One region of the Faecalibacillus sp. TM498 genome, then DNA from elsewhere that is predicted to be linked to it. Evidence: riboswitches for the same ligand, from Rfam matches in the RefSeq annotation. Region 1 holds a riboswitch; each other region holds the start of a gene.
The links. A riboswitch is a leader RNA that binds a small molecule or an ion and turns the genes downstream of it on or off. The one in region 1 is predicted to bind cyclic di-GMP.

Region 1 (2,277 bases):
TATTTACGCATAATTCTTTTTCGAGTATGATTGAGTTGATCATTTATTAGTCTGGTAACGTGAAAATGGTCAACAAGCAAGGTCGAATTTGGAAAATATGTCTTTAGTAAGGGTTTGAATATAAAGCTCATATCAGTGCATATGTATTCGACCTTTTTTCTTTCTTCCAAATCAATCTTAAATAGATAGTCAGACATGATATCATGTGTTCTGGATTCAACGATATCAATAATCAAATTGTTTTCAAAGTTCATAAGGATAGCAGGATATTTATATTTGGAGTTTCTAGAGAAATGAAATTCATCAATCAATAGAACTCTAGGAAGGCTATGTCTTTTAATTCTGACAAAAGTATCAAATATTTCCATGATTCTGGTAGAAGAAACACCAAACATTCTAGCAATGGAAGCATAAGTAGCATTATAAGGTTTTAACCTGTTTAGAATAGAAATGATAGCTGTTCTAGTAAAAGACCAATCACCATAAGCAATAGGATTTACATCAGAAAAAGAAGCATTACAGTCAATGCATTTATACCTTTTAACATAAGTAACCATCTTTACAGGTTTATCATTAACAGGTACAGATACAATAGATCTTTTCTTGTTGCCTTTACTAATGAAATGAGTGCTGCCACATGTAGGACATGAAAATCTAGATGGCTTGAATCTAATATCGATTTCATAATTAGATTCTTTATGATCTACAGTAAATGTTTCAACAACATCATCCTTGATATCAAATAGTTTTAATAATTCGTTGTTCATAATAATAATTTAATCAGGACCAGACAGTAAAATTGTATCAAAAAAGGGGATGATTCACATCCCCACGATAATTTAGAGGGTACTCCGCCTAATAATTTAGAGCGAACCTCTAAGCACCGGATAATTTAATATACCATGAAATTCATCCCACTTTTCTTTTATATCAAATTGACAAATAAGAAATGAATCTATATAATATAAGTAAATGATACTCATGGTCTCAATAATAAAAAGGAACGAAAAAAGTTTGAAAAAGTAAAGATTTGTAACTATGGCGGACACCCCTTATATATTTATGAACATATATTTTCTATAATAAATGTGTCAATAGATAGAACGGAGAAAGAAATATTAGTGCAGTTTAGATTTAAAAAATGTCGTTTGGTTTTGTAGGGTTGTCAAAAATTGAATAAGGATATAGAATAATAAAATTAAATAAAAAATATGTAAAAAACTGAGAAAATTTGTTATAAAAAATGGCTTTTGAAAAATTGAAAAAGCGTTGATTTTATGATAAGATTCTAATGAAGGATAATAGCAAAATTAGTGAAAGCTAATGACGCAAAGCTACGGGTCTAAGTACAAAAGTATATGATTGCCGGGCCGCCCAATTCAAAAAAAAGAATAGGCGGCTTTTTACCGTCTTATAGGAATAATTAATAAAATGATGAATATATATATTAAAATGGGAGGTAAAAATTATGCTGAAACGTATGAGAAGAATTGGTTTATTTGTTCTAGCAATAGCAGTAGTTATTAGTAGTGCAATTATTGCCTCTGCTAATGAAAGAAGTGGTACTACTACAGGAAGTGCAACAGCACAAACAACTGCTTCTAGTTATGTAATAGAAAATAAAAGTAGCGATAAAAAAGATATTACAGTTACAATTCAACATTATAATGGAAGCAAAAAAATCTATTCAGATGATGTGAAAACTCTATCTTATGGATCAAAAATCAACGATTACGCTAAAGCAATAAATTGGGATGTAAGTAGTGTAACTGTTGATGGAAATGCCGTATCAAATAAAAATTATATTGAATTGACAGGAACTGGAAGTGCAACGGTTGTAGTGAATTACACTGCCAAAGAAACAGATGTATTAGGAGATACTTCTTTCTATGATTACACAGTAAAAGCTGGTGAATCAAATGGAATATATTATTCTTTTAATATGTTAGGAGATAATACTAATCAAAGATTGACATCTGGTACATCTAGAAATTCATGGAAAGGTGTTTATTGGAATGGATGGCAAAATATTGAATATCAAAGTAGAAGTGATTTAGGTACAGGAAACAATTATGAAACATATTCTTATGAATTGATGAAAGATGACTATGATGTTAATGCTTATACAGGAAGCAGCAAAGTAATTAAAGGATTGTTGAATGGTATAGATAGTGATGGAAATGTAAAATTTAATTATACTGAACCAGGATTCTTTGTTAAGAGTAATGAAACAGTAACAATCAATGGAAAAGAAACTTATCTTAGACGTTATATAGA
Region 2 (2,277 bases), on a different contig from region 1:
GGACATAAAAAAATGAAATTATATATAGTAAGACATGGTCAAACAGGTTATAACATTGATAATAAAGTTTGTGGCATTTCGGATGTTGAATTAACATCTTTAGGAAAGCAACAAGCTAAAATGGCCAGTGAACAATTAAAAGATATTTCATTAGATATGATTTTTGCTTCACCACTTCAAAGAGCACATGAAACTGCAAAAATCATAAATGAAAATCATCAATTAGAAATTAAAATAGATTCTAGAATTCAAGAAATCAATTTTGGCAAATTTGAAGGAATTGCTAATAATGAAGAATTTCAATATTATAAACAAAATCATGGACTCCATTATCCAGGCGGAGAATCTTTATTCCAAGTAGTCCATCGTGTGTATAGTTTTTTAGAAGAACTTGAAAATAAATATCCTGATAAAAACATTTTAGTTGTTTGTCATGGAGGTATCGTGCGTGTCATTCATAGTTATTTTCATGATATGACAAATGAAGAATTAATGACATGGTTACCCGAAAATTGTTGTATTCAAAGCTATGAAAAATAGTGACTTTGTATTGACTGAAAAGTGGAAAGTGTTATACTAATTATAGGAAAAAAGGAAAAGGAGAGTTAAATATGAACGTAGATAAAGATACTTGTATCGGATGTGGAGCATGTGCTGGTGTTTGTCCTGTAGAAGCTTTAGCATTTGATGACGAAGGAAAAATGGAATGTGACAAAGATACATGCATTGGATGTCAAGCATGTGTTGGAACTTGTCCAGTAGAAGCTATTTCAGCTGAATAATAAGATAAATTTAATAGTTATAAAGGACTTTTTATGATATATGGTTATATCAAAAAAGTCCCTTTTATTATGTTGAAAATTTTTCGGTCGAAAAAAAGCATATTTTGGTCGTAAAGAATATTTTTTGTTGAAATTATGTGATAATATTAGTTTATAAAAATTATATATTTTAAAGGCAAAACTATTGAAAAATAGTGACGCAAAGCTACAGAACTGAACCGTAAGGAAGTTGGCTGAGTTGCAGATAATGTGTACTTAGTCTTTTCTTGCGGCTTTTTCTTTATAATTATCATTTATCGTCAATATTTTTTTATAGTTTTGTAAAATTGGGAGGAAGAATAATGAATAGAAAGAAGAAGTTGTTTTCACTATTATTGGTGGTAGCCATGATAGTAACAGCAGTTTCAACAAATGTATTTAGTGCATTTGCTGAAGAATCGGTAGATTTATCTCAATTTATTGATAAAAATCTACCAAGTGATGTAGTTGATAGAAGTTATATTAAAATTGGAGACCATATTTTACAGCCGAATATAGAAAACAAAATACCGTATGGTTCAGCAATTTCTATCAAACTAGTATGGGGATTTATTGATAATCAGTTTCCAACAAAAGATAATAATACAATGGTTTATACTTTGCCTGATGGAATAACCATGGAAGAAGGAATTAAGGAACTAAAAGAAGGTGCGGAAACTGTAGGACATTTTGAAATAAAAGGTAATACAATTACAGTTAAATATAATGCAGGAGATCAAAGTGAATTATTTTTTAGTAAATCAAATAGACATGGTTCACTGATCATCAATGGAACTTTGAGTGATTCATTTACAAACAATCATGAAGGTGGAAAAGGAAAACTAGACTTACCAGGTGTTGGTCAATTTATCATTGATATGGATCGTGATAAATCTAACGATAAGGTAGATATTGAAAAAACAGGAGGAAAGGTTATAAGTGATGGGGATAATCTTTCTGCAGAATTTAAATTAAAGGTTTCAGCAACTGGTCCACAAACAAACGTTGTTGTGACTGATCAAATGGATGAAAATATGACATTAGATGGAGATGTTCAATTTTACACAGATGAAGCCTGTACAATTTCTTATACTGGTACAGTTACAAATAATTTAAAAGAAACTAATAAATTTCAATATACAATTGGAAGTATGAATGATAAAGAAGTTTTATATGCTAAATATAAAGTAAAAGTAAAAAAAGATGTTTTTGCATATAATCCGGATGATTGGAATTCTAAAGTTGGAAATAACATAACTGTAAAGAGTGATGCACAAACAAATGAAAAAAATTCTTATAAGAAATTAGAATATACTAAGAAAAATTGGGCAGAAAAAAAGCATAGTGTTACTGGTGATGATAGTAATAAGGTTATCAATTGGGAAGTTACGTTAAATCCTGGGGGTAATTTTGATATTGGTGGTTCTACTATTAAAGACTCGTTAGGTGATAATATTGGTGAATATATTGATGGAAG
Region 3 (2,277 bases), on a different contig from region 1:
AAGAAACGGGAGAAGATTGGACATTTGAACAAGTTTTAAAATTTGCAGCCTATCCAGGTATGAAGGTCATGGAAGAATTAGGTGTTAAAGATCAAGAAAAAACCTATGCTAGATGGGTGCAATATGTTAATGACTATGAAGAGGGAGCTACTTTATTTGAAGGATTTGAAGAAGTTTTAGAAACCTTTAAAAATCATAAAATTAAACAAGCAATCGTTTCTTCAAAGTTAAGAGATCAATATGAAATTGATATTGTTTCTAAAGGCATTGATCAATATATGTCAGCTGTTATTTTAGAAGATGATACAACGCATCATAAACCTCATCCAGAGCCTTTATTAAAATGTATAGAAAAATTAAATTTGAATTCTGATGAGGTGATTTATATTGGAGATGCCTATTCGGATTATCAAGCTGCTTTAAATGCCAACATTGATTTTGGACTAGCTAAATGGGGAAGTGTTGCTTGTCAAGATATTCCTAGTCAATATACTTTTGAAAACCCAATAGATTTACTGAAGTTACTTTAAGATTTTCAATAATATAATGAATGGTTATTTATGTTTTTAAGTAACATGATTGATTTTGATAAATCATACACAAAATTTTTAACAATTATTATTTCTTAAGAAATAGTCCAGAATATCTTTAAGAATTGTTTAGAATTAGTTCATGACTTGTTCATATAACTTTCTTATTCTTTTGTTTGTAAAAAGGAGGCAGTTATATGAAGTTAAGATACATTTATCGTAGTCTTTTATTTGTTATAGGAGTATTTTTTATATTATTAGGATTTGTTGGATTATTGCTTCCTGTTGTTCCTCAAGTACCATTTTTTATTATTGGTGCGATTTGTTTGATGGAATCATCAAATCGAATTAAAGAATGGGTCAAAGGACATGAATTATATCAAAAACATTGTCAAAAGATTATTGAAAAATCACACTTTTTAAAGCGAATACTGAATTAGTATTCGTTTTTATTTTCAATAAATTGACATAGATTGTTGGGTAAAATATAATGAAGATAACTTAATAGGCAAAGCAATTGAAAAATTGTGACGCAAAGCTATAGGGTCTTTAAAATGACAGCCAGTTGCAACTATATTAAACAGGAAAACCATACCTTTGTGCATATTTTTCCTGTTTTTTTGTAGGAGGGCAGTTATGGAAAATAAAAAAATCTATATAATAATTCAAAAAAAGAACATCGTTTAGGGTGGAAAATTATTTTTACCATTTTAGTAGCTGCTTTATTCCTTTCAATTTATACATTTATTTTACAAAATAATTATAAAAAAGAATTTTATTAGTAGAAGATAATGATTTAAATGCTGAAATAGCAATAGAACTTTTAAATGAAGAAGGAATGTTTATTGATCGTGTTAAAAATGGTGTAGAGTGTATTGAACAAATTGAAAAACAGCCCACAGATTATTATTCTTTGATTTTAATGAATATTCAAATGCCTATTTTAGATGGTTATTATACTACTCAAAAAATAAGAAGAATGAATGATCCTATTAGATCACATATTCCAATTATTTCGATGACAGCCAATGCTTTTGCCGAAGATAAAAAGAAAGCTTTAGAATTTGGAATGAATGATCATATTGCTAAACCAATTGATATGAATATTGTTATTCAAGTTTTAAAGAAATATATTTAATGTTAATTAATTGTTATGATTTAGATTGCATTCTTAACAAAATAAGCATAAAGAACTATAATTTCTTGGGGAGATTTATTTATGTGGGTTTTATATGCGTTTGGATCAGCTTTGTTTGCAGGAATTACATCAATTCTTGCCAAGTGTGGAATTAAAAAAACAGATTCTCATGTAGCAACAGCATTACGTACAATTGTTGTTTTGATTTTTTCATGGTTAATGGTTTTTATTGTACATAGTCAAAATCAGATTTCAACAATTTCAACAAATACATGGATTTTTCTAATCTTATCTGGTTTTGCGACAGGATCATCATGGCTTTGTTATTTTAAAGCTTTACAATTAGGAGATGTTAATAAAGTTGTTCCGATTGATAAATCAAGTATAATTCTTACAATTGTTTTAGCTTTTATCTTCTTAAAAGAAGATATGACTTTATTAAAATGGATGTGTGTTATTCTAATTGGTGCAGGTACGTATTTAATGATTGATCAAAAAGAAAGTTCAACAACGACACATCATAAAAGTTGGTTGATTTATGCTTTACTTTCAGCTGTTTTTGCAAGCTTAACATCTTTACTTGGAAAAGTAGGTATGCAAAATATTGAC

Region 2: it holds a riboswitch for cyclic di-GMP, as region 1 does, so the genes downstream of both, LJD32_RS02185 (SpaA isopeptide-forming pilin-related protein) here and LJD32_RS09730 (SpaA isopeptide-forming pilin-related protein) in region 1, are expected to answer to the same signal.
Region 3: it holds a riboswitch for cyclic di-GMP, as region 1 does, so the genes downstream of both, LJD32_RS12320 (response regulator) here and LJD32_RS09730 (SpaA isopeptide-forming pilin-related protein) in region 1, are expected to answer to the same signal.

What each region holds. Positions count from the first base shown of each region.
Region 1 is NZ_JAJDKB010000030.1:408-2,684, forward strand. It holds partial or broken gene LJD32_RS09725 (ISL3 family transposase) at 1-767, opposite strand, end outside; cyclic di-GMP riboswitch class I at 1,294-1,378, shown strand; gene LJD32_RS09730 (SpaA isopeptide-forming pilin-related protein) at 1,469-2,277, shown strand, end outside.
Region 2 is NZ_JAJDKB010000004.1:8,215-10,491, reverse strand. It holds gene LJD32_RS02195 (histidine phosphatase family protein) at 13-540, shown strand; gene LJD32_RS02190 (4Fe-4S binding protein) at 612-782, shown strand; cyclic di-GMP riboswitch class I at 947-1,028, shown strand; gene LJD32_RS02185 (SpaA isopeptide-forming pilin-related protein) at 1,124-2,277, shown strand, end outside.
Region 3 is NZ_JAJDKB010000050.1:7,661-9,937, forward strand. It holds gene LJD32_RS12310 (HAD family hydrolase) at 1-530, shown strand, start outside; gene LJD32_RS12315 (DUF454 family protein) at 728-970, shown strand; cyclic di-GMP riboswitch class I at 1,028-1,103, shown strand; gene LJD32_RS12320 (response regulator) at 1,303-1,668, shown strand; gene LJD32_RS12325 (EamA family transporter) at 1,750-2,277, shown strand, end outside.